One region of the Pseudorhodoferax sp. LjRoot39 genome, then DNA from elsewhere that is predicted to be linked to it. Evidence: predicted binding sites of a transcription regulator. Region 1 holds the regulator's gene; the other holds the start of a gene.
What was found. Region 1 encodes NrdR, which represses ribonucleotide reductase genes. Its sites were predicted from a motif close to CACNANATNTNGTG; they were not measured.
Positions count from the first base shown of each region.

Region 2: ACSQ4M_RS11620 (ribonucleoside-diphosphate reductase subunit alpha) is a predicted target of NrdR. The motif match lies at 10,711-10,724, and genes of this name have one in related genera.

Region 1 covers NZ_CAXUQL020000001.1:2,887,790-2,903,094, forward strand. The annotation lists gene ribBA (bifunctional 3,4-dihydroxy-2-butanone-4-phosphate synthase/GTP cyclohydrolase II) at 1-345, opposite strand, end outside; gene ACSQ4M_RS13665 (riboflavin synthase) at 342-974, opposite strand; gene ribD (bifunctional diaminohydroxyphosphoribosylaminopyrimidine deaminase/5-amino-6-(5-phosphoribosylamino)uracil reductase RibD) at 1,021-2,118, opposite strand; gene ACSQ4M_RS13675 (pilus assembly protein) at 2,156-3,901, opposite strand; gene ACSQ4M_RS13680 (pilus assembly PilX family protein) at 3,898-4,587, opposite strand; gene ACSQ4M_RS13685 (PilW family protein) at 4,595-5,323, opposite strand; gene pilV (type IV pilus modification protein PilV) at 5,340-5,840, opposite strand; gene ACSQ4M_RS13695 (GspH/FimT family pseudopilin) at 5,834-6,364, opposite strand; gene nrdR (transcriptional regulator NrdR) at 6,471-6,920, opposite strand; gene glyA (serine hydroxymethyltransferase) at 6,946-8,190, opposite strand; ZMP/ZTP riboswitch at 8,225-8,380, opposite strand; gene ACSQ4M_RS13710 (transglycosylase SLT domain-containing protein) at 8,415-9,260, opposite strand; gene ACSQ4M_RS13715 (DUF748 domain-containing protein) at 9,844-13,422, shown strand; gene ACSQ4M_RS13720 (DUF349 domain-containing protein) at 13,496-15,305, shown strand, end outside.
Region 2 covers NZ_CAXUQL020000001.1:2,451,124-2,466,428, reverse strand. The annotation lists gene ACSQ4M_RS11670 (LysR family transcriptional regulator) at 1-109, shown strand, start outside; gene ACSQ4M_RS11665 (class I SAM-dependent methyltransferase) at 193-906, shown strand; gene ACSQ4M_RS11660 (LamG-like jellyroll fold domain-containing protein) at 1,053-3,134, shown strand; gene ACSQ4M_RS11655 (PEP-CTERM sorting domain-containing protein) at 3,203-3,991, shown strand; gene ffh (signal recognition particle protein) at 4,050-5,441, opposite strand; gene ACSQ4M_RS11645 (cytochrome C assembly family protein) at 5,529-6,341, shown strand; gene ACSQ4M_RS11640 (PP0621 family protein) at 6,338-6,559, shown strand; gene ACSQ4M_RS11635 (sensor histidine kinase) at 6,790-8,493, shown strand; gene ACSQ4M_RS11630 (sigma-54-dependent transcriptional regulator) at 8,497-9,930, shown strand; gene ampD (1,6-anhydro-N-acetylmuramyl-L-alanine amidase AmpD) at 9,920-10,513, shown strand; gene ACSQ4M_RS11620 (ribonucleoside-diphosphate reductase subunit alpha) at 10,821-13,772, shown strand; gene ACSQ4M_RS11615 (ribonucleotide-diphosphate reductase subunit beta) at 13,923-15,176, shown strand.

The sequences.
Region 1 (15,305 bases):
CTGCACGGTGCGCGACCGGTCGGCAGCGGAGATGCCGGTGGTCACGCCCTCGGCGGCCTCGATCGAGACGGTGAAGGCCGTGGAGTGCTTGGCGCCGTTGCGCGCCACCATGGGCGGCAGGCGCAGGCGTTCGCAGAGCGCGCGCGACAGCGTCAGGCAGATCAGGCCGCGCGCATGGCGGGCCATGAAGTTGATGGCCTCGGGTGTCACGTGGTCGGCGGCCAGCACCAGGTCGCCTTCGTTCTCGCGGTCTTCCTCGTCCACGAGGATGACCATGCGGCCGGAGCGCAGCTCGGCCACGATGTCCGCCACCGGGGAGATCGGGGCTGGGGAGAGGGATGTCATGCGTTGTTGTCCTTGTCCAGCCGCAGCATGCGTTCCACGTAGCGGGCGATGGTGTCGATCTCCAGGTTCACGGGCGAGCCCTGGCGCAGGTCGCCCAGGGTCGTGTGCTCCACAGTGTGCGGGATCAGGTTGATGCGGATCACGCAGCCGCCGGCCACATCCTCGACGGCATTGACCGTCAGGCTGACGCCCTGGACCGTGACAGAGCCCTTGTAGGCCATGTAGCGGGCCAGTTCGGTGGGCGCCAGGATGTCCAGCGCCCAGCTTTCGCCGACCTGCTCGAAGCGCTGCACATGGCCCAGGCCGTCGACATGGCCCGAGACGATGTGACCGCCGAGCCGGTCGTGCGCGCGCAGCGCCTTCTCGAGGTTGACGCGGCCGGTGTCGGCCAGGCCCGCGGTGCGGGCCAGCGATTCGGCCGAGACGTCGACGGTGAAGCGCAGCGCGGGGGCGTCCAGCGTCGTGACCGTCATGCAGGCGCCGTTGAGCGCGATGCTGTCGCCCAGGCCCACGTCGTCGAGGTAGCCGGTCGGCGTCTCGATGACGAGCCGCTTGCCGTAGCTGGAGGAGCTGCCGAGGTCGTGGACAGCGGCGATGCGCCCCACTCCGGTGATGATTCCCGTGAACATAGCCGCGCATTTTCGCAGGCTTTGCGCCAGCGCCGGGCGCGTGGGGTCAGAACCGGTCGCGGCCGGGGACGCGGGCGAGGATGCGCAGGTCGGCGCCGACGCGTTCCACGGCGCCCCATTCCAGCGCCTGGGCTTGGGCCAGGTCGTCCAGCGGACCCAGGCGCGCCATGCCCATGCCCTGGCCGATCAGCTTGGGGGCGAGGTAAACCAGCAACTCGTCCACCAGCCCCTCGCGCAGCAGCGAGCCGTTGAGCTGGGTGCCGGCCTCCACGTGGACTTCGTTGACCTCGTGCACGGCCAGATCGCGCAGCAGGGCGGCCAGGTCGACCTTGGCCGCGGTCTGCGGTGTCGGGCCGGGTACGACGGTGACAGTGGCGCCGCGCGCACGCAGCGCATCGGCCTTGGCCGCATCGTCGCTGGCGGTGTAGATGAGCAGCTGGCGCTCGGGACCGAACAGCTTGGCCGTCAGCGGCAGTTGCAGCCGGCTGTCGACCAGCACCAGGTGTGGCTGGCGCGTGCTGGGCACCAGGCGCACGTCGAGCTGGGGATCGTCTTGCAGGACGGTGCCGATGCCGGTCAGCACGGCACATGCACGCGCGCGCCACGCATGGCCGTCGGTGCGGGCGGGCGTGTCGGTGATCCACTGGCTGCGGCCATCGTCCAGCGCCGTGCGGCCGTCCAGCGAGGCGGCGATCTTCATGCGCACCCAGGGCTGGCCGCGGACCATGCGGCTGAAGAAGCCGATGTTGAGCGCGCGCGAAGCGGCGGCACCCGGCCCGCACTCGACTGCGACGCCGGCCGCCACGAGGCGAGCCAGGCCCTGGCCGGCCACCTTGGGGTTGGGGTCTTCGCAGGCCGCGACGACGCGGGCCACGCCGGCGGCGATCAGCGCATCGCAGCAGGGGCCGGTGCGGCCATGGTGGGCGCAGGGTTCCAGCGTGACCCAGGCTGTGGCGCCGACCACCGAATGGCCTTGCGCCTGGGCATCGCGCAGCGCCATGACTTCCGCATGCGGCCCACCGGCCTGCTGCGTGAAGCCACGCCCGAGCACGCGGCCGTGGGCGTCGCTAAGCACACAGCCGACGCGTGGGTTGGGATTGGACAGGGTCAGCGCCTGTTCGGCCAGCGCCATTGCCTCGGGCATGAAATCGGGGGTCACGCCCCGGATTGTCGGGGATCGCTCAGGGCTGCTCGCGCCAGCCGGCCCGCGCGCCCACGGTCGCGCTGGTGCGCAGCGCCATTTGCTGGCCGGAGGCGGAGCGCAGCAAGGCGTCGCGGTGGCCAGGGCGGCGCGACAGCAACGCCGGGCCGGCCGGCGCGCTGGCCATGGCCAGCGGCTGCGCCTGCAGACTGGTGTCGGCCAGCACGAAGGGCGGCTGGGCCGGCGGCATGCCGGTCAACAGGTTCAGCACCGACACCCAACTGCGCCCCGCGTTGCGCGGCCCGGTGCCGCCGAAGGGCGCCACGCTGCGCACCAGCAGCTTGTAGCCTTCGAGCAGCTGCGGGTTGTGCAGTACGCGCTGGCCGGGGTGCGGGAGATCGATCCACCATCCGCGCGACCGTACAGCGCCCTCGGGTTGCGCCAGGCTCTGGATGCGGTGGTAGTCCGTGCCTTGCGAGATGCTGGCCTCGCCGTAGGCCAACGCGCTCAGCGTGTCGGGGCGCCGGCAGGCGGCTTCGTCGGGCTGCAGCGGGTCGGACGGGCCGCGGTCATGCAGGCCGTACAGCGACTGCGGGTTGGTGATGGGACTGTCTTGGTCCAGCAGGTGGCGGCCGGTGCCGAATGCCAGCATCCATCCACCCTGGGGATGCGGCTGCGCATACGGCGCCGTGGTGATGGGCTGGCGGCGGCCTTGTGCGTCGCAGGCGGTGAAGAGGCGGCTGGCGCGCCAGCCGCTTTCGGAACCGCCCAGGTCGAAGCGCCACAAGCGCCCCTGCAGATCGCCGGCATAAGCTAGGTCCACGCGGCCATCGCCGTCGGTGTCGAGCAGTCTCGGCATCGCCAGACCGTTGCCGTCCGCATAGGTGCACGGCGCCCCGGCCATGCAGGGCGACAGGCGCAGCAGCTCGCGGCCTTGGTCGAGGTACTGCACGAGCAGGGCCGGCCGGCCCGCGCGGCTGAAATAGCCGTTGCCGATCACGAGTGCCCAGCGGCCGTTGGCCATCTGCACGATGTGGCGCGCATGGTTGGCGTTCGCGTCGTCGAGCACGGGTGGGGCGTGCAGCTGGCCGATGTCGGCATCGGTGCCATCGGTGGTGTCGGCGACGACGAGATCGGCCTCGCTGGCCGAAGCGAAGCGGTCGGGCGCGCCCACATCCAGCACCACGTAGCCCGGCCCGCCCATGCCGAGACCGGCGACGAGCAGGCTGCGCGGCGCGGCCTGCGCGCCGACCGGGGCTTCGCCGCCGAACAGCGGACCATCGACCGCCGCTGTGCCGGACCGACGCTGCAGCCGGCGCGGCACATAGGCCAGCAATTCGCTTCCATCGTCGGCGGCGAACCCGTGCAGCATGCCGTCGGTAGCGCCGGCATAGACCATGGTGGGGCGCGCCAGCGCGCCGCCACGCCCCGCGATGAACCACAGGTTGGCGTTGCGTACCGCGCCCAGGGGCGTGTTGCCATACTGCGCGACCAATGCGGCCCAGGCTGCGCTGCCGCGCTCCACGCCCGCGCTGGCCAGGACGCGCGATGCAGCGCCCAGGCCTTGCAGCTGCCGGGCAGCGCTCCAGCGCGGATGGCTTGCCGCAGGGCTGTCCAGGGCTTGCACATCGCCGGTGGCGTCGTCGTACCAGCCGACGAAGCGCTGCTGGCTTTGCATCTGGCTGCCCGAGGCGGCGGCGACCGTGCTGGGCTGCGGCTCGGCGGTGGCGTTGGTCGCGAGTACGCTGAGCAAGGCAGCACAGGCGCGCAGGGTCAACGGTTTCATTGCAACTGGCTCCTGGGATAGGGCACGAACAGGCTCCTGAGCACCACCTGCGTACCAGGCTTGCGGCCTTCTGCCAGTGCGGTGATACGGTAGACGAAGGGGCGCGCCGGGTCCGGCAAGGCGTGCTGCAGGCTGGCCGGTGTGGGGCCTGCGCCGCGGAACAGGAAAATCTCGACCCAGTACCAGCCGCGCACACTGGGTTCCGGCGCCGCGCCATCGCTCGCCAGGGTGAACTGCCCAAGATGAGCTCCGAGCGGTTGTGGCAGGGGGCCGGTGCGGGCCAAGGCTTGCAGGCTGCTGGGCACGCAGATGCCATCGCGGCAGGGCACCGCCGCGCCGACCTGGAGCAGAGCGCGCACCTCGTCGAACTCGTCGGTGTCTTGCGGAAAGTAGGGGGCCGTGGCGACCGATGCCGTGCCGCGTTCGCGGCAGCCGATGAAGCCGCTTGCAGTGCGCTGCGGCTCCACAGGGCTGGGGTGGCAGGGCGCATCGCCACGACGTCCGAGGATGTCGGCCTCGGCGTCCAACAGCAAGGCCTCGGCCATGGCCTGCGCGCGCAGGCGGTCGGACTGGTGCCCAGCCACCATCTCGTGCAGCAATCCGGCGCGGGCGCTGGCCAGCACCGCCAGACCGGCAAGCACCAGGGCCACCATCACGCTCAGCAGGGCGATGCCACGTTCTTGCATGCTGATCTCACTGGCCGGTGGAATGGAGGTTGCGCAGGCTGAACGTGGCGTAGGCCACGCGGTGCAGCCGGCCATCTGCGGCCTGGTCCACGCCCTGACAGTTGCGCACGCCTGTTGCCTGTGGGTGCGGGCCTTCGCTGCGCAGCTGCAGGCAGACTTGGACGACAGCCACGTCGGCCCACCGGCCGGCCATGTCGTCGGCGTCGACGAACCGGAACTGGTCGCCACCGGAGCCGGCCGAGCGGATCCCATAGAGCACCTGGAAGTCCTCCACACCGTCCACGATGACCTGGCTGCCGCTGGCCGCCTGCGCCCCAAGGCAGCGCAGGCTGCCGTTGGCCACGAAAAAGCGGCTGTCAATGCGGATGCCTTGGGCCGCGGCGTCAGGGCGATTGCCAAGGCAATCGTGTGCCTCGCCGTTGTCTTGGTAGCTGGCGCTCAACGCGTCGGGTGCGCCCGCGCGGCCATTCTCGCCCTGCACGGCGTAGCCACCGGTCGCATAGCCGTCGAACGCGGTACTGAAACGCACGCTGCCGTCGGTGTTCTCCGCCAGGTCGACGGCGCCGGCTTGGCGCAGTTGCAGTCCGATGGCGCGCAACGCGATGTCCGCGCGCTGCTGCACTCGGAGCGCATCGCCGTGGACGGCGGCGCTGGCCTGCACGAATGCCAGCGTTCCCATGGCCGTCAGCACGACACCCATCCCCACTGCGAGCGCCACGACGAGTTCCAGCAGCATACGGCCGCCTTGCCGTTCAGAATGGGACGTAGGTGACATGGCAGTTGCTCTGCACAGGGCAATCGAGGCTTGTCGCCGGCGCCAAGGCGCTGGCGCCGGTTGAACGCCAGGAGATCGCGATTCCCATCTGTCGACCGCTCCCGCCCACGGCGAACACATGGGCGTCGCTGCCAGGAAGCGCTTGCGCCAAGGCATCGCGCCATGCAGACAAGTCGGCGCGTGCCAATGCGCTACCCAGGCAGGGCGCACTGCGGCAATCCGCCGACGCCGGACGCTCGCCCCAAGCCAGCTGGTAGCTACCGCTTGCTGCTGCGTTGCGGTTGAAGAGCATGCGGTCTGCGAGATCCTCGGTCAGGAGAAGCGCCATGCTGCGTGCGGCGGTGTCGCGGCCGTCGCTCAGGTGCCGCGCCTGGGTCCAGGCCAGCGCACCGATGCCGGTCGACAGCACGAGCATGGCCACCAGCGATTCCAGCAAGGTGATACCGGTCTGGTGCGTGCGATGGTTGAGGTTCAGCATGTGGCTACCCCCGTGACGGTGCGCACACGCCCTGTGCGGTTGACGCACAAGACGGTGGTCATCGGTGTGACTTCTGCTGCTGGAGAGATGACGAACTTGTGGGCAACCAGCACAGGCACGCCGCTTCGGCTGAACTCCATCGCGGGTCCGCCGCCTGGGTGCGTCAATCGCAGGCCGGGTGGCGGAACGAAGCGCTGCAGTGTCCGTGCTTCGCCCGGTAGTGCCGCTTGCACATCCCAACCGCAGCCCCAGTCGTGTACGGTGGCCAGCAGCGCACCGCAGTCGATCCGCCGCTGCAGTGCGATCGGGGCGTTGCGTCGCACTGCCTCCCAGCGTGCCAACTGCATTGCGCTGGTCAGTTCGGTGCGCACCGTGGCGACGCGCTGGCGCAGCAAAAGGTCGCGCCACGCAGGCCCGGCCAGCGAGACCAGCACACCAACGATCAGCAGACAGACCATGGTCTCGACCAAGGTCACGCCTGCAACGGCGCTGTGCGCGCCAACCCTCAAACGGAAGAACCTCATGACGACCTCTCAGCGCTTTGGCAGGAGGCAGTCTAAGGATTCAATTGCTTACAAAAAAGATGAGAAGTTCACGGCAAGTCCTTCTGCATACGATTTGCCGAATTTTTCAGCGTTTGACCTCGTCGACGAGTGTCTTGAACTCCTCGATGTCGGCGAAGCTGCGGTAGACGCTGGCAAAGCGCACGTAAGCCACCTTGTCGAGCTTTTTCAACTCGCGCATGACGAGTTCGCCGATGGACTGCGATGGAATTTCGCGCACGCCCAGGTTCAGCAATTTCTCTTCGACGTGCTCGATCGCCGCGTCCATCTGCTCTGTGCTGACGGGTCGCTTGCGCAGCGCCAGCGCGAAGGAAGAGCGCAGCTTGGCCGGTGAGTACTCGGTGCGCCGGCCATCCTTCTTGACCACGGCCGGGAAGCTGACTTCGGCGCGCTCATAGGTTGTGAATCGCTTGTCGCAGCCGGCGCAACGTCTGCGCCGACGGATGAAGTCGCCGTCTTCCGAAACCCGGGTCTCGGCGACCTGGGTTTCGGTATGGCCGCAGAAGGGGCACCGCACAGCGGACTTGCGCTCGCCCGCCCGATCAGCGGTAGACCGGGAAACGCTGGGTCAGCGCAGCGACCTTGGCGCGCACCTGGGCCAGGTTGGCTTCGTCGCGCGGGTTGTCGAGCACGTCGGCGATCAGGTGTGCCGTGGCATGGGCTTCTTCCGTACCGAAGCCGCGCGTGGTCATGGCCGGGGTGCCGACGCGCACGCCGCTCGTGACCATCGGCTTTTCCGGGTCGTTCGGGATGGCGTTCTTGTTGATGGTCATGTGGGCGGCGCCCAGCACGGCCTCGGCTTCCTTGCCGGTGATGCCCTTGGCGCGCAGGTCGACCAGCATCACATGGCTTTGCGTGCCGCCGCTGACGATGCGCAGTCCACGCGCCGTCAGCGTCTCGGCCACCACGCGGGCGTTGTCGAGCACGCGCTGCTGGTAGCCCTTGAATCCGGGCGTCAGCGCTTCCTTGAAAGCCACGGCCTTGGCCGCGATCACGTGCATCAGCGGACCGCCCTGCAGGCCCGGAAACACGGCGCTGTTGATGGCCTTCTCGTGCTCGGCCTTCATGAGGATGATGCCGCCGCGCGGGCCGCGCAGGCTCTTGTGCGTGGTGGAGGTCACCACATCGGCATGCGGAACCGGGTTGGGGTAGACGCCTGCAGCGATCAGGCCGGCGTAGTGCGCCATGTCGACCATGAAGATCGCGCCGACATCGCGCGCCACCTTGGCGAAGCGCGCGAAATCGATGTGCAGGCTGTAGGCCGAGGCGCCAGCGATGATCAGCTTGGGCTTGGTTTCGTGCGCGCGACGCTCCATCGCGTCGTAGTCGATCTCTTCCTTGGCGTTGAGGCCGTAGCTCACCACGTTGAACCACTTGCCGCTCATGTTCAGCGCCATGCCGTGGGTCAGGTGGCCGCCTTCGGCCAGGCTCATGCCCATGATGGTGTCGCCGGGCTTGAGGAAGGCCAGGAACACGGCTTGGTTGGCCGAGGCGCCGCAGTGCGGCTGCACGTTGGCGGCGTCTGCGCCGAACAGTTGCTTGACGCGCTCGATGGCCAGTTGCTCGGCCACGTCCACGTACTCACAGCCACCGTAGTAGCGGCGGCCGGGGTAGCCCTCGGCGTACTTGTTGGTCAGCTGCGAGCCCTGTGCGGCCATGACGGCGGGCGAGGCGTAGTTCTCGCTGGCGATCAGCTCGATGTGGTCTTCCTGGCGGCGGTTCTCGGCCAGGATGGCGGCGTACAGCTCGGGGTCGGTTTGTTCGATCAGGATGTTGCGGTCGTACATGGCAGTCCTCAGAGGTATGGCCTTGTATCAGTACAAGGGCTGCCCAGGCGAACGGCTGAACGCGGGGGATCACAAGGATCCTGCGGTACGCTTCCCAGTGGTTGTCGAGGAGCTTATGAAAGTCCGGCGGTTCCACGTCAGCATGCGGTCTGCGCTTGACCGCTGCCTATCGCCAGTTGCGTACGGGCGCTAGTGTAGCCGAGCCACCGGCCCGGCTGCCCGCGTCAGGAAGCGCTCTGAGACAGCGACAGCAGCGTGTCGTCGGCCTTGGTTTGCACGGGGGCAAGCTGCGGTTCTTCGGCCGGTGCGGCTGCCGGAATCACGCGCGGCTCGGGCGGTGGCAGCGTGCGGCCGGTGGCCACCTGAAACAGCCGGGCGTGTTCGGCCAGCACCTTGAGCGCATAGTTCTGGCCTTGTTCACCGAGGCCATCGCCCACGTAGTGGCGCAGGCCGCCCTCGATGGAGCCGGCGCGGGCAATGCACTCCTGCAGCACCTTGACGCCGACCTTGAGGTTGGTGACCGGGTCGAACGCCGCCAGCGTGCCGCCGAAGCGGTCGTACTTGGCGGTGTGCACGCGCGTCATGACCTGCATCAGGCCCTGGGCACCCACGGTGCTTTGCGCAAACGGGTTGAAGCCGGACTCGACCGCCATGATGGCCAGGATCAGGGTCGGATCGAGCTTGGTCTGGCGGCCCACATCGTAGGCTTCTGCCACCAGCGCGCCGAGCGGCTCGGGCGCGACGCGGTACTTCTTGCTGAGCCAGAACGCCACGGCGGCCTGCTGCTTGGGCAGCTCGGCCGGGTTGGTGGCGGTGGCGCGCTCGATCGCGCCGGGCTCGGACGGTTGCCAGGCGGCTTCGGTGGTGGCGATGTGGCGCTCCTGCAGCCAGCCCATCAACTCCACTTCCGCGGACTGACGCAGGTCGGGCCGCGCCAATGCGGTACCGGCACACACCACCACGACCAAGCCCAGCAGGGCGAAGCCGTTGTGGGTGATCTCGAAGAACCCTTGGGCGACGTCGGACGCGAACGTCCTCAGCCCTTGCCCGATGTTCTGTAAAAGCTCCATAGCCTTCCTTCTCTCAGAAGCCCGCCGCCACGGCGCGGGGCTGTGGCGGAAGGGCTTGTCGATCGGATGGGGTCCATGTCCGGAATCGCGGTGTTCCTGCAGAAGGATGCGACTCTTGGCCTCGTGGCACTACGGGAAAACCCCAGGGTCCCCTGTTGGGGCTGGCGGATTCTAGAAGTGGCTTTAATAACAAGTCAAGAATATCAATTCTATTCTTTATTCTCTATGGGAATTTTAAAAGTGGGCGGGCTAGGCAGTTTGTGTCAACACAAGCGCATCAATGGCGAACACTTTTGTCATTGAAATACCGGCTTTGCCAGAGCTTGTGGTGGCGACTAGAGTGAAGGCGCTTGCCTGACAGCGAGCATTCCACCGGTAGGAGCAGTTCTGCGGCATTCGTGCCAAGGGTTGCAGCCCCGGTCACCCCTTGGAGGCAATACCTTGCCTCCACCGCATGGCAGGACATTGACCTCCAGCCTGCGAAAACGGCGGCGAAAGACGATGAGTCCGCTGCCCGGTCCGGCGTCCAGGATCTTCCTGGCGCCGGGCTTTCTTGTTGGGGCCGGCGCAGTAGGATGCCGGCATGTTCGCAGCGCTTCGCTCCCGTCTTCCCCTCTGGCTGCAACGCCTGGCCCTGACTCTCCTTGTCTTGGCGTTTTTCTGGAGCGCCGGCATGCTGTGGGTGCCGTGGCTGCTCAAGCCCCAGGCCGAGCGTGCCATCGGCGAGGTGCTGGGCCGCAATGTGCAGATCGGCAAGGTGGAGTTCCGCCCCTGGAGCCTGGAACTCACGCTGCAGGATCTGGCCGTGCGCACCCAGGACGGCGCAGGCGACCAGCTGCACATCGGCCAGATCTACGTCAATGCGGCGCTGGCCTCGCTCTGGCGCCTGGCACCGGTGCTCGATGCGCTGGAAGTGAGCCAGCCGCGGCTGCAACTGCGCCAGCAGTCGCCGGGGCACTACGACATCGACGACGTTCTGGCGCGCCTGTCGGCGCCCTCGGACAAGCCGCCGGGCGAGCCGCCGAGGTTCGCGCTCTACAACCTGGCGCTGACGGACGGGGCCGTCGAATTCCAGGATGACGTGGTCGGCCGCCAGCACTGCCTGCGTGGGCTCCAGCTGGGCCTGCCCTTCCTGAGCAACCTGCAGGCCGACCGCGAAGTCCAGACCCAGCCCCGGCTGGCGTTCACGCTCAACGGAAGCACCTTCGACTCTTCCGCCCAGAGCACGCCGTTCCTGGATTCGCGCAAAACGGCGGCGCACTTCGCCATCCGTGGTTTCGATGTGCAGCCCTACCTGCCCTACTGGCCGAAGGGGCTGCCGGTCAAGTTGCAGGGCGGTGTGCTGGAGGCCGATCTGGCCCTGGATTTCGAGCAGACATCGAACGCCTCCGTGGTCGTCAAGGGCCAACTGGGCCTGCATGGCCTGCAACTGCAGGACGCTGGCGGTGGCGAATTGCTGCGGGTCGAGCGCATCGCGCTGGACGTGGCCGAGTTGCGCCCGCTGCAGCGCGTGCTCCGGCTGGCCTCGCTCGAGATCGACGGGCCGCAGTTGCGGGTGGAGCGTGACGGCGCTGGCCGGCTGAACCTGTTGCCTGCTGCGCCAGCGACGGCAGAGCCTGCGCCAGCCGCCGAGCCGGCCGTCCCTGCGCCGGCCTGGTCGGTGGTGCTGGACAAGGCCGTGCTGCAGGGCGGGCGCATCGCCTGGCACGACCAACTGGCAGTGCCCGGCGGGCCGCCAGCAGAACTCTCGATGGACCAGTTGACGCTGGCGCTGCAGGAGCTGGCCTATCCCTTCACCCAGCCCATGCGCTTGCAGGGCTCCGCCCGGATCGGCGGCGTGGCAGCTCTGGCCTTCGAGGGCAGCGCGACCGACCAGGCGGCCGACCTGCATGCCACGCTGGACAAGGCCCCGCTGGAACTGGGCGCACCCTACCTGGCCGCCGTGGTCAAGCCGCGCCTCAAGGGCGAGCTGTCGGCGCGGCTGGCACTGGCCTGGAAGGCCGAGGGCGGCCTGGTGCTCAACGCCGAGCAGCTCAGCGTCGCACAGCTCGCGCTGGCCACAGCCGAGCCCACCGACATCCGCAAGCTGGAAGTGCGCGACGCCCGCGTCGATCTGGCCAACCGGTCCGTGGACGTGGGCCGCGTGCAGGTGGAGCGGCCCCGCCTGGCGCTGGCGCGCGATGCCAAGGGGCGCTGGATGTTCGAGGACTGGCTGGTGCCTGCGCGCGCCGAGCCTGCACCGACGCCCGCGCCGGCAGGCGCGCCCTGGCGCGTCGGTCTGCGCTCCGTGGAAGTCGACGAAGGTGTCCTGGGCTATGCCGACCAGTCCACGGCGAGGCCGGTCGCGCTCGCCGTCTCTGCGCTCAAGCTGCGGGCCGGCCCTTTGCAACTCGACCAGCGCGCGCGCCTGGTGCCCGTGGAATTGTCGGCCGCCATCGCCGCCGGCAAGACGACGCCGGGCAGGCTTTCGCTGCGCGGCCAGCTGGCGCTGGAACCGATGGTCTTGCAGGCCGACCTTGACCTGCAGGCACTGCCACTGCACGCCTTGGAGCCTTACTTCGGGGAGGCGCTCAACGTGCGGGTGCAGCGCGCCGACACCAGTTTCAAGGGCAGCCTGCGGTATGCGGCCCTGAGCGGCGGTCCGGCATTGCGCGTGGCGGGTGACCTGGGCATCGACGACCTGCGCGCCCAGCAGGGCACTGCCGACACCGCGCAAGCCACCACCGGGCGCGACCTGCTGACCTGGAACACGCTGCGCCTGCGCGGCCTGGCACTCGAGATGGCGCCCGGCGCGGCGCTCGCTCTGGCCGTGGACGCAACGGCGCTCAGTGATTTCTACGCGCGCGTGATCGTCGACGAGACCGGCCGCATCAACCTGCAGGACCTGGTCAAGGCCGCGCCCGCTGAGGCCACGGCCGCTGCCGCTCCGCCCGCCCCGGCACCGAACATCCGCTTCGGGCCGATCCAGGTGCAGGGCGGCCGCGTGCTGTTTTCCGACCGCTTCGTCAAGCCCAACTACACGGCCAACCTCACAGAGCTGCAAGGCCGTCTGAGCGCCTTCGATTCGGCCGGCGTCGCTGGAGGCCAGCCGGCCATGGCCGACCTCACGCTGCGCGGCCGGGCCGAAGGTACGGCCTCGCTGGAGATCGACGGCAAACTCAACCCGCTGGCCAAGCCGCTGGCGCTGGACATCCGTGCCAAGGTGCGCGATCTGGAACTGCCGCCGCTGTCGCCGTATTCCGTCAAGTACGCCGGCCACGGCATCCAGCGCGGCAAGCTCAGCGTGGATCTGCACTACGAGGTGCTGCCCAACGGCCAGCTCACGGCCAGCAACAGCCTGGTGCTGAACCAGCTGACCTTCGGCGACCCGGTGCCGGGCGCGCCGGCCAGCCTGCCCGTGCGCCTGGCCACGGCCCTGCTGGCCGATCGTAATGGCGTGATCGACCTGAATCTGCCGATCCAGGGCTCGCTCAACGACCCGCAGTTCAGCATCGGACCGGTGATCCTGAAGATCCTCGGCAACCTGATCCTCAAGGCCGTGACCGCGCCGTTCAGCCTGCTGGCCAGCGCCTTTGGCGGTGGCGGAGAGGAGCTCGGCAAGGTGGACTTCGCGCCTGGCCTCGCCACGCTCGACAAGGACGCCGAACAGCGGCTCGACAAGGTCGCCCGTGCATTGACCGACCGGCCGGGCCTCAAGCTTTCCGTGATCGGCACGGCCAGCCCCGAGGCCGAGCGCGAGGCCTTGAAGCGCGCACGGCTCGGGCGCCTGGTGCAGGCCGAAAAGCGCCGCGAAGTCGTGGCCACGGGCCAGCCGCTGCCTGCGCAGGGGGGCGGCGCCCCGCCGACCGTGGTCAGCGCAGAGGAATACCCGGCCCTGTTGAAGTCGCTCTACGCCCGCGCCGAGCTGGCCGACAAGCCGCGCAATGCGCTCGGCGTGGCCAAGGAATTGCCTGTGCCCGAGATGGAGGCCCTGCTGCTGGCCGACATGCAGGTCTCCGACGAATCCGTGCGCAACCTGGCCGTGCAGCGCAGCGTGGCCGTGCGCGACTACCTGGCCGCGCAGCAGGTTCCGCTGGAGCGCCTGTTCCTCGGCGCGCCGCGCACCGTGGCGTCCGAAACCGGCTGGGCGCCGCGCGCGGAACTGGAGCTGGCCACGCCCTGAAACCACCGCGCAGCGGTACCGGCGCAAAAGCAGCGAAAATAGCGGGCTTGGCGCGCCGACCGGTGCGCCCCTCATGGATCCTGCGGCCGCCCGATTTGCCGAGGCGGCCGCTTCTTTTCGCAGAACACCCGTGGTGACAACGACTCCTTCCAAATCCCATGATTCCCAGGCGCTGGACGCCCTGACCGGTGGCGCCTTCACCGCGCCGACCTCGGGCGAGCGCACCGCGCGCATCCGCGACTGGCTGGCCGGCAACCCGGACGCCGAGCTGATCCAGCAGGTGTTCCAGGAACTCAGCGTGCGCGACCGCGGTGCTGCCAAGCCACTGCGCGAGAAGCTCGACGAGATCAAGCGCGCGCGTGGCCAGGAAGCCCTCGCATCGGAATGGGCCGCCAAGGCCCAGGCGCTGTTGGAGTTGCCGCGCCTGAACATCGCCGACGCCATGGCCTGGCAGCGCGACGCGGCCAAGGCCGGCGCACCGCTGTCCAAGGAGCCCCTTTCCGCGCTCAGGACGAAGCTGTCCGAGCGCGTGCGCGGCATCGAGGACCTGCAGCACCGCGTGCAGGTGCAGCGTGAGGCCGCCGTGCTGCTGGCCCAGCGCATCGAAGTGCTGTCGACCAAGCCCTGGCAGGACGCACAGGCCGCGCTGGAGGCCCTGCGCACCGACGTCGCCGCCTGGCAGCAACAGGCCGACACGCTGGCGCAAGACACCAACTGGGCCAGCGTGGACGGCAAGTTCCCGCCGCTGCTCGACGCCTCCAAGGCCCAGCTGCTGGTGGTCTGGGATGCCTTCCAGGCTTCGCTGGAGCAGGCCCGCCTGGCTTCGGAAAACGCCGATGCGCCGCTGCCGCCCGTGCGCGTCTGGGCCGATGCGCTGCGCCTAGCGCGTGGCGAAGTGCCCGAACCCGTGGCTACCCCGGCTGCGGCGCCCAAGCCGGCGCGCCCCGCCGTCGATCCGGCCCAGCGTGAGCAAGCCGAGGCGCGCGTGAGCGAAGCCCTGGCCAAGCTGCAGCAGGAAGTGGCCGAAGGCCATGGCAAGGCCAGCAGCGCCGCCGCGACCGCGCTGCGTGCCGTGCTCAAGGACCATGGCCGCCATGTCGGCGACAAGCTCGAAGCCGAAGTCCACACTGCGCTGGTCTCGGCCGGTGAACTCGAAGGCTGGCAGCGCTGGCGCGCCGACCAGCTGCGCGAAGAACTCGTGATCAAGGCCGAAGGCCTGCTCAAGCGGCCCGAAGGCCATGCGCTGGGCGGCCGCAAGATGCAGGACACGCTGCGCCAGATGCGCGAGCAGTGGAAGCAGACCGACCAGGGTGGCCCCGCCAACCACGCACTGTGGAAGCGCTTCGACGAGGCCTGCAACGCTGCCCACAAGGTCGTCGAAGAATGGCTGGACAAGCGCAAGACCGAAGCCGCCGAGCACAAGGCCCAGCGCCTGGCGTTGCTGGAAGAACTGAAGGCCTGGGCCGCCGAACATGCCACATCCACCGACTGGAAGCTGCTGGGCCGTTCCCTGCACCAGTTCGACAACCGCTGGCGCGAAGCCGGCCATCTGGGCGAGAAGGCCTTTGCCGACCTGCAGAACCAGTGGAAGGAAGCCATCCAGGCTGCTGCGGCGCCGCTGGAACAGGCGCAGCAGGCCAGCATCGACCGTCGCCGTGCCTTGATCGAGGAAGCCAAGGTCCTGGGCGCGGCCCCCATGCTGCGCATCGATGCCGTCAAGGCGCTGCAGCAGCGCTGGCAGTCCGAAGCGCAGACCATTCCGCTGGAGCGCAAGTTCGAGCAGAAGCTATGGGATGCCTTCCGCAAGCCGATCGACGAAGCCTTCCAGCGCAAGACCGAAGAGCGCGAGAAGGCCGCCGGTGCCATGAGCCAGGTCGACCGTG
Region 2 (15,305 bases), 440 kb from region 1:
CGGCATCGTGGTGCCGGCCCAGCGCGCGCTGCCGCAGCTCACGCAGAACTTCGTGGGGCGGCTCGCACGCCGGCTGGCGCAGCTCGAGCAGGAAGCCGCCGCGCTGTAGCCGGCGCCGCCTGCGCAGGGCACGAGCGCGGGGGTCTGCAACCCAGATGCCGCGGTGCACGCCGCGCGCCTATGCTGGCAACCATGCACGACCCCGCAGCCAAATTCGACGCCGAACGCGCCGCCGAGTACGAACGCCAGAGCCGCATCGCACTCGCCGGCTACGAAGCCTGCCACGAGCTCGCCGCCTGCCTGCTGTCGGCCGCGCTGGACCCGGACCGCGGCAACGAGGCCCCGCGCGACGTGCTGGTGGTGGGTGCCGGCGGCACGGCACAGGAGATCCAGTGCCTGGCCCGGCTGCAGCCGCACTGGCGCTGCACGGCCGTCGACCCCTCTGCGCAGATGCTGGACCAGGCCATGGACCGCCTGCGCAGCCTGGGCCTGGACCGCCAGACCGAGGCCGTGCACGGCAGCGTGCAGGATCTGCCGGCGGCCCGGCGCTTCGACGCCGCGACCCTGATCGGCGTGCTGCACCACCAGGGCGGCGACGCCGCCAAACAGGCCTTGCTGCACACCATCGCCGCGCGCCTGCCCGTCGGCGCGCCGCTGGTCCTGGCCGGCAACAGCCACACCTATGCAAGCCGCCCCTTGCTGCTCAAGGCCTGGGCCGAACGCTGGCGCATGGCCGGCGCCGGACCGGACGAGGTGCAGGCCAAGCTCGCGAAGATCCTGCAGGGCGCCGACCCGCCGGCCACGGAAGCGGCCTCGCTGCAACTGCTGGAAGCGGCGGGCTTCGCGCGGGCCGAGCGCTTCTTCTCCAGCCTGTTCTGGACCGGCTGGATCGCCTTTCGCAACTGAGCCGCAGCGGCGTCCGCACTTGTGCGGACAGCTGCCGCCACCGCGGCGCCGCATGTCATGGCAGCGTCATGCCGTGTCACGGCCTTGTCGTGCGCACTGTCGACACTGCGCGGCTCCGGGCAAGCGCCCACAACCGCTCCAGTGCAATGACCCAAGAACCACGCGACGCCACCGAACAGGACGTCGCGACAACACCAACGCACCCCTTCGCCAGCGACCGCCGCAGCATGCTGCGCGGCGCGGCCGGCTTCTCGGCCATGGCGGTGGGCGGCGGCTTCCTGCAGGCCGCGCAGGCGGCGCAGGCGGCCGTCACGAGCTTCGCGATCGCCGTGCTGCCCGACACGCAGTTCTATGCGCGCTACGCGACGACCGACGAGGGCCAGCAGTTTCAGAACCGCTACGGCTCCACACCCTATGCCGCGCAGACCAGCTGGATCGCCAACAACGCGGGCACCTACAACATCCCCTTCGTGATCCACCTGGGCGACGTGGTCGACCAGGTCGGCAAGCCCAACCAGTGGCGCGTGGCCGACGAGGCGATGCGGCAGCTGGAGAATGCCAGCGTCCCCTATTCCATCCTGGCCGGCAACCACGACGTGCTGGCCGACTACGATTACCACGGCCCGAGCGACCAGGGCTTCGGCACCGATGCCCAGCGCAACCTGGCCGCCGAGCCCTACCTGCAGTGGTTCCCGACGAACCGCGCCGCCCGCCAAAGCAGCTTCCACGAGCGCGACAGCTCGGGCTTCAACGAATGCCACGTGTTCAGCGCGCATGGCGTGCAGTTCATGGTGCTGTCGCTGTCCTGGCGCGTCTCCGACGCGGCCATCGCCTGGGCCCGCGACGTGATGCGCCGCAACCCCACGCTGCCGGTCATCCTGTCCAACCACCAGCTGCTCAACATCGCGGCCGATGGCATCACGCCGGCCGAGACCGACTACGGCAAGATGCTGTGGGACAGGCTGATCTGCGACAACGACCAGATCTTCATGACCTTGAACGGCCACCACCACGGCGCGGCCTACCTTAAGAAGTTCAACAACTTCGGCAACGAGGTGCACCAGATGGTGGTGGACTACCAGATGGATTACCAGGGCGGCAACGCCATGATGCGCCTGTACGAGGTGGACTTCAGCGCCAACAAGATCGATGTGATGTCGTTCTCGCCCTGGGTCGTCGGCAAGCCGGCCAGCACGCTGACGCAGTTCGACTTCGCCGAGCTCAGCGCGGCCAACCAGCGCTTCACGATCCCGATCAACTTCAAGAAGCGCTTTGCGGGCTTTCTGCGCTGGCGCCCGCTGCTGGCCACCACGGGCACGGCCATCCTGCCGCGCGTGCGCAGCGAGTTCCTGGCCAGCTACGTGGAGCCCAAGCCCACGGTGCAGCGCCCGCCGGCGGACGCCAACGACTTCCCGCTCATCGCGGGCGAGGACAACTACGCGCACTGGCGCGCGCCGGCCGGCATCGCCGAAGGCCAGGTGGTGCGCGTGGGCGAGGCCCTGCCCAACATCACCACCAGCGGCCAGCACGTGGGCCAGCACATGTACCGCGCCGCGCCCGCGGGTGCCGCACAGCTGGGCGACGTGGTCTGGTCCACCGACAGGCACTACCTGTCGTCGGCGCCCGGCAGCGTGCGATTCCTCAACAGCGACAAGACAGTGGACCGCCTGAACGCCTTCCTGACCCAGGTGGGCGCGTCCATCAACAACCGCAGCTTCTGGAGCGGCTACACCATCGAGGCCTTCATCAAGCTGCCGACCGACTGGGATTCGAACAAGCACCGCTGGGCCAACCTGCTCGGCCGCGTCGGCCGGCGCGGCAACGTGCCGGGCGGCTTCCGCGGTGGCGACCCGGAAGCCTCCAGCGTGCTGTTCGCCATCTCCAGCCTGCGCGAAGTGCAGTGGGAGATCGTGCCGGCCAGCAACGCGCAGTACCCACAGACGGCCTGGTCCGGTGAGCTGATCCGCAACACCTGGTACCACGTGGCCATCGTCAACGACCCGGCCACGCGCACGACCACGATGTACGTGGACGGCGCGCCGGTGCTGCGCAACATCGCCAACGCGGAAACGGGCACGCGCTCGCTGAGCGTCAACAACCCCTGGATCGTCGGCGCCGGCTGGTGGGACACCGTGCTCACGGACGGCTACTACGGCTGGATCGGCGAGATCCGCCTGGTCGGCCGGCCGCTGCCGGCGACGCAGTGGCTGACGGCCCGCCGCAGCTGACGCACATCCATGCACCGAGGCAGCCTGCGCGCGCGGGCCGCCTGCTTCCTTACGTTCTGGAGTTCCCCATGTTTTCTCGCATCCTCCTGGCCACGGCAGCGTCGCTGCTGGTCGGCATCAGCGCGCATGCTGCGCCCGTGCAGGCCACCGCCAGCATCTTCAACGGCAGCGGCTACGGCAGCAGCTACACCGGCCCGGGCGGCACCGTCTCGCCGAGCAACGCCGCCCTGGGTTGGGTCGTCGACGGCGGCAACGGCGCCTTCGACGCCTTCGGCTTCTACAACAGCGGCACGGCCGGCCTCACGCAATCGCGCCAGGTCGAGCTGCTGAGCGGCAACGTGTTCCGCTTCTTCGACAGCTTCGCCAACACCTCCAGCCAGGTCATCACCACCACGCTGAACTTCTTCGGCAACCTGGGTTCGGACGGCGACGAACTCGTCCATTACAACCAGAACGGCCTGGTCGTCAGCTGCGAAGACGACTGGACCGGCCACTGCGGCAGCGACCCGGTGCTGGCACTGGTCTCGGGCAACAACGGCCTGGGCATCGCGTCGATCAGCCCGGACCGCTACAACGTCAGCTTCTCGGTCACCATCGCGCCCGGCGAGGTGCTGAGCCTGCTGAACTTTGCCTTCCTCGCCAGCGACGAGAACGGCCCGAGCGACGGGGACGTGGTGCTGGCGCAGGCCACCGGCCTCGCCCTGCTGGACGCACCGCGCCTGGAAGGCCTCAGCGCCGAGCAGCTGGCCACGCTGGCCAACTACACGCTGGCCAGCGAAGTGCCCGAGCCCTCGGGCATGGCGCTGGTGCTGGCCGGCCTCGCGGCCCTGGGCTGGCGCGCCCGGCGCAAGGTCTAAAACGCCATGAAAAAGCCCGCGGCGCTGGCGCGTCGCGGGCTCGGCAGGAGGATGGCCTTCAGAACGGCAGCTTGGGCATGCCGCCCCCGCCGCCCATGAGGCCCTTCATGCCGCCCATGCGCTTCATCATCTTCATGAGGCCGCCGCCCTTCATCTTCTTCATCATGTCCTGCATCTGGCCGAACTCGTTGAGCAGGCGGTTGACCTCCTGCACCTGAACGCCGGCGCCGGCGGCGATGCGGCGTTTGCGCGTGGCCTTGATCAGGTCGGGCTTCCTGCGCTCCAGCGCCGTCATGCTGTGGATGATGCCCTGCTTGCGGCGGATCTCCTTCTCGGCGCGGTCCATGTCGACCTGGCCGGCCTTGGCCGACATCTGCGTGGGCAGCTTGTCCATCAGGCTGGACAGGCCGCCCATCTGGTTCATCTGCTGGATCTGCGCCAGGAAGTCGTTCAGGTCGAAGCCCTCGCCGCTCTTGACCTTGGCCGCCAGCTTCTGCGCCGCCGCCATGTCCACGTTGGCCGTGACCTGCTCGACCAGGGCCACGATGTCGCCCATGCCCAGCACGCGGCCGGCATGGCGCTCGGCGTCGAACACCTCCAGCCCGTCGATCTTCTCGCTGGTGCCGGCGAACTTGATCGGCACGCCCGTGACATGGCGGGCCGACAGCGCGGCACCGCCGCGCGAGTCGCCGTCGGTCTTGGTCAGCACGATGCCGGTGAGCGGCAAGGCCTCGCCAAAGGCCTTGGCCACGTTCATGGCGTCCTGGCCCTGCATGGCGTCGACGACGAACAGCGTCTCCACCGGGTTCAGCGCGGCATGCAGCTCGCGGATCTCCTGCATCAGCGCCTCGTCCACGGCCAGCCGGCCGGCCGTGTCGACCAGCAGCACATCGATGTAGTGCTTGCGCGCGTAGTCCAGCGCCGCGCGCGCAATGTCCACCGGCTTTTGCTCGCCCGTGCTCGGGAACCACTCGGCGCCGGCCTGCTTGGTGACGGTCTTGAGCTGCTCGATGGCGGCCGGGCGGTAGACGTCGGCCGAGACGGTCAGCACCTTCTTCTTGCGCCGCTCGGTCAGGAGCTTGGCCAGCTTGGCCGTGGTGGTGGTCTTGCCCGTGCCCTGCAGGCCGGCCATCAACACCACGGCGGGCGGCTGGGCCGCCAGGTTGAGCTCGGCGCCCGGCAGGCCCTGGCCCATGGTGGTGGCCAGCTCGCGGTTGACGATGCCGACCAGGGCCTGGCCCGGCGACAGCGAGCCCAGCACCTCCTGGCCGAGGGCCTTTTCCTTCACGCGGGCGATGAAGTCGCGCACCACGGGCAGCGCCACGTCGGCCTCCAGCAGCGCCATGCGCACCTCGCGCAGCATGTCGGTGACGTTGGCTTCGGTGATGCGGGCCTGGCCGCGGATCTCCTTGACCAGACGCGAGAGTTTTTCGGTGAGAGCGGACGCCATGGAGGTCCTTTGCGCCAGCACAAGGAGCGCAGTTGGGGGAAGGGAGAAGCGGCCGGCGCCCGGAAGGTGTGCCGGTAAACTGAGCCCATGATTTTAGCGAGCGCCTCCATGGCCACCGTGTTGCTGTCGGCCGCCGCCGCCGCGGCCTATGCGGTGCCGGCGGCGGTCGCCTCGCGCCTGCAGCCCGAGCGCAGCCGTCACGCGCTGTTGCCGGCCTGGGTGCTGCATGCGCTGCTGCTGTGCTGGGGCCTGTGGTTCACGGCCACGCCGCGCTTCGGCTTCGCGCCGGCGCTGTCGGTCACGGCCTGGCTGGTGCTCACGGTCTACGCCGTGGAAAGCCATGTGTTCCCGCAGCTGCGTGCGCACTGGGCGCTGGCCGGTTTCGGCGCCGTGGCGGTGCTGATGGCCCTGGTGTTCCCGGGCACGCCCCTGCACGAGAACGCCTCGCCCTGGCTGCCGCTGCACTGGGCCCTGGGCATCGCCTGCTATGGCCTGTTCGCGGCGGCCGTGCTGCACGCCTGGCTGATGCGCCGCAGCGAGCGCGCCATGCGCGACGCCGGCCCCTCGTTCAGTGGCGTGCCGCTGTTGACGCTGGAGCGGCTGACCTTTCGCTTCGTGCAGGCCGGCTTCGTGCTGCTGACGGCCACGCTGGCGGCCGGCTGGCTCTTCGGCGAGTCGCTCTACGGCGCGGGCGCCGGCCGCTGGCGCTGGGACCACAAGACGGTGTTTTCGCTACTGTCCTGGCTCACCTTCGCGGTGTTGCTGGTCGGCCGCGCGCGCTTCGGCTGGCGTGGCCGCACCGCCGTGCGCGTGCTCTACGCGGGTGCGGCGCTGCTGCTGCTGGCCTATGTGGGCTCGCGTTTCGTGCTCGAAGTGTTGATCGGCCGGGGGGCCGCATGAAGTTCCTGATCGTCCTGCTGGTGGTGGCCTTCGGCGTCTGGCTGTGGCGCTCGCGCCGGCCGCCGCCACCGCCGGCCAAGCCGCGTGCCCGCAACGCACTGCCGGCCGAGATGGTGCGTTGCGCCGCCTGCGGCCTGCACCTGCCGCTGGCCGACGCCGAGCGCAGTCCGCGCGGCGTGTACTGCAGCAAAGAGCACCGGCGCCAGATCGAGGGCTGAGAAGCTGTGAACGAACCGCTCACGCCCACGCGAGGCCCCCAATGACGAACTTCTCACGTTGCGACCGCTGCTCCCAGGGCCTCGCCCTTCGGGCCGGGGCGCGCCAAGCCACATGCGGGCGTTGCAGTCCTTGCCCGGGCACGAGCCCGGGCGGCGGACTGCGCCTACGCCTGTGGCCCGGCGCACCCCGTCGTGGACGCGATCGGTTCATTCACAGCTTCTGAGACGGCGTGACCGCCCTCGACGACGCCTGGCCACCGTCCGACTTCGATCCGCGCACCGCGGTCCTGCCGCCGGTCGGCGACCTGGCCATGACACGTGCCTGGTACGGTTTCATGACGGCGCGCGTCACGATCGCACTGGCCCTGCTGCTGCTGCAGGCCACGCAGTACGCGCTGACGGGCACCGTGCCGGCCTGGGTGCTGGCCATGTGCGCGCTGTACCTGGCCAGTGCGATGGCGACGCGGCTGCTGGCGCGCCCGCGCCTGCCGCGCCATGCGCTCGATCCGACCTGGCTGCTGACCGTGGGCATGGACGTGCTGGCCATTGCGCTGCTGCAGCTGTTCCAGTCCGGCACCATCAGCTACACGCCCTTGCTGGGCGTGCCGGTGCTGCTGACGGCGGTGCTGGGCACGCGGCCCATGGCCATCGGCATGGCGCTGGCCATCACCCTGCTGCTGTTGCTGGAGACCTGGTGGGCCTCCGCGCACGGCCTGACCGAAAGCACGGGGCGCTACCTGCAGGCCGGCCTGGCCGGCCTGGGCTACCTGCTGGTGGCCTTCCTGGCCAACCAGCTGGCGGCCCGGCTCATGCGCGAGGAGCAGCTCGCGCTCGCCGGCCTGCACGCCGCGCGGCTGCAAGCCCAGGTGAACCAGCTCGTGATGGAGACGCAGACCGACGGCGTCGTGGTGGTGGACACGCACAACCGCATGCGCACCGCCAACCCGGCGGCGCGGGCACTGCTGGGCCTGGACGCGGCGGGCCTGCGGCCCACGCTGGACGCGCAGCCCAGTTGGGCGCCACTGCTGGAACTGGCGCGCGCCACGTTCGAGCAGGCCACGCCGCAGGCGGCCGACCTGACGCTGCGCAGCGCCAGCCGCGGCGCCCGGCGCCTGCGCGTGCACACCCGCATGACCGAGGCCCCGGGCCGCGCGCACGAGCGGCTGTGCGTGATGTTCCTGCACGACCTGCGCGAGGCCGAGGCGCGCACGCGCACCGAGAAGATGGCGGCCATGGGCCGCATGTCCGCCGCCGTCGCGCATGAAATCCGCAACCCGTTGGCCGCCATCGTCCAGGCCAATGCGCTGCTGGACGAGGAACTGCAGTCGCCCGGCCAGCGCCAGCTCACGCAGATGATCCAGCACAACGCGCAGCGCCTGGCCAAGATCGTCGACGAGGTGCTGGACGTGGCCCGCGTGCCCGAGGCCGGCCGCACCGCGCCACCCAGCCTGCTGCTGGACGCCAGCGTGCAGGACATCTGTGCGGACTGGGTCCGGCGTGCGCCGCAGCGCCGCCGCGTGCAGCTGGCGCTGGCCACGCAGGGCCTGCCGGTGGACTTCGACAGCGAGCACCTGCGCCGCGTGCTGGTCAACCTGCTGGACAACGCGCTGCGCTACGCCAGCGAACGGCCGGCCGCGATCCAGGTGACGACGCGGCTGTCGGCCGAGCGCCAGTCCAGCCTGCAGGTCTGGAGCGACGGCGCGCCGCTGGAGGAATCGGTCGAACGCCACCTGTTCGAGCCATTCTTCTCCTCGGAGAGCCGCTCCAGCGGACTGGGGCTGTACATTTGCCGCGAACTCTGTGAGCGCCACCGCGCCAGCATCGGCTATCAGCGCAGCGCACGGCAGCTCGAAGGCGCCAGCGTCCAGGGCAACGAGTTCTCCGTGCAGTTCCGTCCCCCGAAGCCCGCAGAGCGCACCCCGCCCGCCCATTGAGCCATGCCACCGCACACGCAAGCCCCTTCCGCGCAACCTGCCAGCGTCCTGGTGGTGGACGACGAGCCCGACCTGCGCACGCTGTACGAGCTCACGCTGCTGCGCGAGGGCCACCGCGTGGAGACCGCCGGCACCCTGGCCGAAGCGCAGGCGGCGCTGCAGGCGCAGCGCTTCCGTGCCGTCATCACCGACATGCGGCTGCCCGATGGGCTGGGCCTCACGCTGCTGCAGGAGCTGCGCGCGCAGCAGCGCGCCGAGCGCTGCATCGTCATCACGGCCTACGGCTCGGCCGAGAACGCCGTGGAAGCGCTCAAGGCCGGCGCCTTCGACTACCTGACCAAGCCGGTGGATCTCAAGCAGTTCCGCGCCGTGGTGGCCTCGGCCCTGCAGGAGCACGATGCGGTGCTGCCGCGCCCGGCTGCGCGCAGCGCCCAGCCCGATGGCGCGGCCCATGCGGCACCCGCGCTGGAGCGGCTGGTCGGTGAGTCCGAGCCCATGCGCCTGGTCAAGCAGCGCATCCTGAAGGTGGCGCGCAGCATGGCACCGGTGCTGGTGCGCGGCGAATCGGGCACCGGCAAGGAGCTCGTGGCCCAGGCCCTGCACGCCGCCAGCCACCGCGCCGCCGCGCCGCTCGTCGCCGTGAACTGCGGCGCCATTCCCGAGAACCTGCTCGAGGCCGAATTCTTCGGCGCCAAGAAGGGCTCCTACACCGGCGCGCTGGCCGACAGGCTGGGCTACTTCCAGGCCGCGCGCGGCGGCACGCTGTTCCTGGACGAGATCGGCGACCTGCCGCTGGCCATGCAGTCCAAGCTGCTGCGTGCGATCCAGGAGCGCAGCGTGCGGCCGCTGGGCTCCACCCAGGAGGACACGGTCGACGTGCGCATCGTCAGCGCCACCCACAAGGACCTGGCGGCCGAGGTCAAGGCCGGCCGCTTCCGCCAGGACCTGTACTACCGCCTGAACGTGATCGAGATCGTGGTGCCGCCGCTGCGCGAGCGCCGCGACGACCTGCCGGCGCTGTGCACGGCCCTGCTGGGCCGCATCGCGCACGAATCCGGGATGCAGGTGCCGCCGCCTTCCAGCGCGCTGCTGGCCGAGCTGCAGCAGCATCCGTTGGCCGGCAACGTGCGCGAGCTCGAGAACCTGCTGCACCGTGCCGTGGCCATGAGCGAGGGCGATGAACTCAGCGCCGACTTCCCCGACAGCGGCAGCCAGGCACTGGCGCCCCTGCCGGCAGGCGACGAGGCCACGCCCAGCGACCTGCAGGCCTACTTGGACCGGCAGGAGCGCGCCATCCTCGTGCGCGTGCTGCACGAGACCGGCTTCAACCGCACGGCGGCGGCAGCCCGTTTGGGGCTGTCTCTGCGGCAGATCCGCTACCGCATCGCGCGGCTCAACATCGCCACGCCGCAGGACAACGAACCCCATGACGAGTGACGCGCTGTGGCAGGGCGGCTGGTACCGCTTCGCGCGGCACCAGCCATCGCCCAACTTCGGGCCGCGCCCGGCCGGTGCGCGCATCGATCTGGTGGTGCTGCACTCCATCAGCCTGCCGCCGGGCCAGTACGGCGGCGACGAGGTGCTGGCGCTGTTCGACAACCGGCTCGACTGGGACGCCCACCCCTACTTCGCGCAGATCCGCGGCCTGCAGGTGTCGGCGCACTTCTTCATCCGCCGCGGCGGCGAGCTCTGGCAGTTCGTCGACGCCGATGCGCGGGCCTGGCATGCCGGCCGCTCGCACTGGCGCGGCCGCGACGAGTGCAACGACGACTCCATCGGCATCGAGCTCGAAGGCCTGGAGGGCGAGCGCTTCGAGCCGGCCCAGTACGACACCCTGGCCAGCCTGTGCGCCGCGCTCGCCCAGCGCTACCCGATCGCCCATGTGGCCGGCCACGAGCATGTGGCGCCGGGCCGCAAGCAGGACCCCGGACCGGGTTTCGACTGGGCCGCGCTGCAGCACGACACGGGCTGGCCGGCCGACTGGTTTCCGCTTGCGGTGCGTGGATCCGCCCCCATCTAGTACGGGTGGCAACAGGACGCGGCTGGGCCAGGCCCAGCAACCATGCCGGTTGCAAGGCGGAATGGGGCGCCATCCCGCATGAAACCTCAGGTTTGCGCGACCATGGCGCACCGTTGCTGGCGCTGCGGCGAGGTTTCGAACATGCCCTGCAAAAAGCCGCGCAACACGCTACCTGTAGTGGCTAGAATGCCGCCGGACCCTAGATATGGGGCCCGGCCCAAAACGCGCTTTTGCTGCCGCCGGGCCCCGTTTGCGGTGACGACACACCGCCAGATTTCGATCCCGTACCCAGCACCACAAGGAAGCCATGCAAACTGCAGCTCACCTCCCATCCGCCTCGCAACTGTCTCCCACGGCCGCCGCAGCGCGCGCCACCACGGCCGGCAGCACTGCACCGAACGCGCTGGCGCATTACCAGATCATCCGCCGCAACGGCGCCGTCGTGCCGTTCGAGCCGAACAAGATCGCCGTGGCCATGATGAAGGCCTTCCTGGCCGTGCATGGCACCCAGGGTGCGGCCTCGGCCAGCGTGCGCGAGACCGTGGACGGCCTCACGCAGGCCGTCACGCGCGCGCTGGTGCGTTCGCGCCCGGGCGGCGGCACCTTCCACATCGAGGACGTGCAGGACCAGGTCGAGCTGGGCCTCATGCGCGGCGGCCACCACGAGATCGCACGCGCCTACGTGCTGTACCGCGAGCGCCGCGCGCAGGAACGCCACCGCCAGGGCGAGCAGGAGCAACCGGCCGCTGCCCCGACGCTGCATGTGCTGGACGGCGGCGAGCGTGTGGCGCTGAACCTGGCCGACCTGCAACAGCTGATCGCCGACGCCTGCGCCGGCCTGGGCGCGGACGTCAAGCCCGAGCCCATCGTGGCCGAGACCATGCGCAACCTGTACGACGGCGTGCCGCTCGAAGAGGTGTTCAAGGCCGCCATCCTGGCCGCCCGCACGCTGATCGAGAAGGATCCGGACTACACCTACGCCACGGCCCGCCTGCTGCTGCACACCATCGTCAAGGAGGTCCTGGGCCGCGAAGTGGCACCGGCCGACATGGGCGCGGCCTACGCCGACTACTTCCCGCAGTTCATCAAGAAGGGCGTGGAGAACGACCTGCTGGACGAGAAGCTGCAGCAGTACGACCTGGCCCGGCTGGGCGCGGCCCTGAAGGCCGAGCGCGACCAGAAGTTCGACTACCTGGGCCTGCAGACCCTGTACGACCGCTACTTCCTGCACGTCAAGAAGACCCGCATCGAACTGCCGCAGGCCTTCTTCATGCGCGTGGCCATGGGCCTGGCGCTGGGCGAGATCGACCGTGAGGCGCGCGCCATCGAGTTCTACGAGGTGCTGTCCTCGTTCGACTTCATGTCCTCCACGCCGACGCTGTTCAACAGCGGCACGCTGCGCTCGCAGCTGTCCTCCTGCTACCTGACCACCGTGCCCGACGACCTGGACGGCATCTACGAGTCGATCAAGGAAAACGCACTGCTGTCCAAGTTCGCGGGCGGCCTGGGCAACGACTGGACGCGCGTGCGCGCGCTGGGCAGCCACATCAAGGGCACGAACGGCGAATCGCAGGGCGTGGTGCCATTCCTCAAGGTCGTCAACGACACGGCCGTGGCCGTGAACCAGGGCGGCAAGCGCAAGGGCGCGGTCTGCACGTACCTGGAAAGCTGGCACCTGGACATCGAGGAGTTCCTGGAGCTGCGCAAGAACACCGGCGACGACCGCCGCCGCACGCACGACATGAACACGGCCAACTGGATCCCCGACCTGTTCATGCGCCGCGTCATGGAGAAGGGCACGTGGACCCTGTTCTCCCCCTCCTCCGTGCCCGACCTGCATGATCTCTTCGGCACCGAATTCGAGAAGGCCTACGTGGCCTACGAAGAGAAGGCCGCGCGCGGCGACATCAAGCCCAGCAAGACCATCCCGGCCACCGACCTGTGGCGCAAGATGCTGTCGATGCTGTTCGAGACCGGCCACCCCTGGATCACGTTCAAGGACGCCTGCAACGTGCGCTCGCCGCAGCAGCACGTGGGCGTGGTGCACTCGTCCAACCTGTGCACCGAGATCACGCTGAACACCAGCGACACCGAGACCGCCGTCTGCAACCTGGGTTCGGTGAACCTGCTGCAGCACTTGAAGGACGGCCCCAACGGCAAGTCCATCGACCACGAGAAGCTCAAGAAGACGATCTCGACGGCGATGCGCATGCTCGACAACGTGATCGACATCAACTACTACGCCGTGAAGAAGGCGCGCGACTCCAACCTGCGCCACCGCCCGGTGGGCCTCGGGGTGATGGGCTTCCAGGACGCGCTGTACGAACTGCGCATCCCCTACGCCAGCGATGCCGCCGTGCAGTTCGCCGACACCTCGATGGAAGCGGTCTGCTACTACGCCTACTGGGCCTCGACCGAGCTGGCAGCCGAACGCGGCCGCTACTCCAGCTTCAAGGGTTCGCTGTGGGACAGGGGCATCCTGCCCATGGACTCGCTGAACCTGCTCGAACAGGCCCGCGGCGGCTATGTGGAAGTGGACCGCTCGGCCACGCTGGACTGGGACGGCCTGCGCGCCAAGATCAAGCAGGACGGCATGCGCAACTCCAACTGCGTGGCCATCGCCCCGACCGCGACGATCTCCAACATCATCGGCGTGGACGCGTCGATCGAGCCCTGCTTCGGCAACCTGTCGGTCAAGTCCAACCTGTCGGGCGAGTTCACGGTCATCAACCACTACCTGGTGGCCGACCTCAAGCGCCTGCACCTGTGGGACGACGTGATGGTCATGGACCTCAAGCACTTCGACGGTTCGCTCGAACCCATCGACCGCGTGCCACAGGAGATCAAGGCGCTGTACGCCACGGCCTTCGAGGTCGAGCCGGCCTGGCTGGTCGAAGCCGCGGCACGCCGCCAGAAGTGGATCGATCAGGCCCAGTCGCTGAACATCTACATGGCCGGGGCCTCGGGCAAGAAGCTGGACGACACCTACAAGCTGGCCTGGACGCGTGGCCTCAAGACCACCTACTACCTGCGCACGCGCAGCGCCACGCACGCCGAGAAATCGACCGTGGCACCGGGCCGTCTGAACGCCGTGTCCTCGGGTGCGAATGCCGCACCGAGCATGAGCGCGCTCGACGCCGCAGCCGCCAAGGCACGCGCCCAGATGGACGCGCAGATGAATGCGCCGCTGGCCGCTTCGGCCGCGACCGATGTGAAGTTCTGCGGTGTGGACGACCCCACCTGCGAAGCTTGCCAATAAGACCGCGATGAAGCGCTGACGCGCAGCCCCTTTGCATCGCATGCGCCTGCGCGTTTTTGCGATGCACTGGAGCAACAAACATGCACGGCGCCCAGGTGAAGCCTTTGCTTTTCAGGGCGCCGCTTTCATAATCTCGGCACTGGAAAATCTATGCTTACCTGGGACGACGAAGTCAAGCCCTCCTCGCCATCGACACAACACAGCGGGTCCACGGGACACCGCGAGGCAGCGGTCTCTCCCAATTCCGTGAACGCTGTCTCCGCCGCCGCAACGGCCGCGGTCCAAGCCTCCTCCTTCGACACGCCTGCGACTGCATCGCGCCTGCCCGATGTGGCGCTGCCGCCAGTGGCCGCACCGCGCCCCGCCGCAGCAGCGGGTGCCGGCACACACCGCGTGAACGCGGCCGACAAGCGCATCATCAACGGCCAGACCGACGTCAACCAGCTGGTGCCGTTCAAGTACAAGTGGGCATGGGAAAAGTACCTCGCCACCTGCGCCAACCACTGGATGCCGCAGGAAGTGAACATGAACCGCGACATCGCGCTCTGGAAAGACCCGAACGGTCTGACAGAGGACGAGCGCCGCATCGTCAAGCGCAACCTCGGCTTCTTCGTGACCGCCGACTCGCTGGCCGCCAACAACATCGTGCTGGGCACCTACCGCCACATCACGGCGCCCGAGTGCCGGCAGTTCCTGCTGCGCCAGGCCTTCGAGGAAGCGATCCATACGCACGCCTACCAGTACATCGTCGAGTCGCTGGGCCTGGATGAGTCCGAGATCTTCAACGCCTACAACGAGGTGCAGTCGATTCGCGACAAGGACGAGTTCCTGATCCCTTTCATCGAGGCGATCATGGACCCGAACTTCCACACCGGCACGCCCGAGAACGACCAGACCCTGCTCAAGAGCCTGATCGTGTTCGCCTGCCTGATGGAGGGCCTGTTCTTCTACGTCGGCTTCACGCAGATCCTGGCGCTGGGCCGGCAGAACAAGATGACGGGCGCGGCCGAGCAGTACCAGTACATCCTGCGCGACGAGTCCATGCACTGCAACTTCGGCATCGACCTGATCAACCAGTTGAAGCTGGAGAACCCGCACCTGTGGACGCCCGAGTTCAAGGCCGAGATCAAGGCGCTGTTCGAGAAGGCCGTCGCGCTCGAGTACCGCTACGCCGAGGACACCATGCCGCGCGGCGTGCTGGGCATGAACGCCTCGATGTTCAAGGGCTACCTGCGCTACATCGCCAACCGGCGCGCCACGCAGATCGGCCTGGAAGCGCTGTTCCCGAACGAAGAGAACCCGTTCCCCTGGATGAGCGAGATGATCGACCTGAAGAAGGAACGCAACTTCTTCGAGACACGCGTCATCGAGTACCAGTCCGGCGGCGCGCTGTCCTGGGACTGAGACACCGACAACAACATGTTCCACCGCACGTCACGCCCCCCGAGTAGCACCGACAGAGTGCCGGCGTGCACGTGTCCTGAATCCATGGCGCTGGGGCTTTTGGCCCCAACGCCATGCATCGCTTGTGGC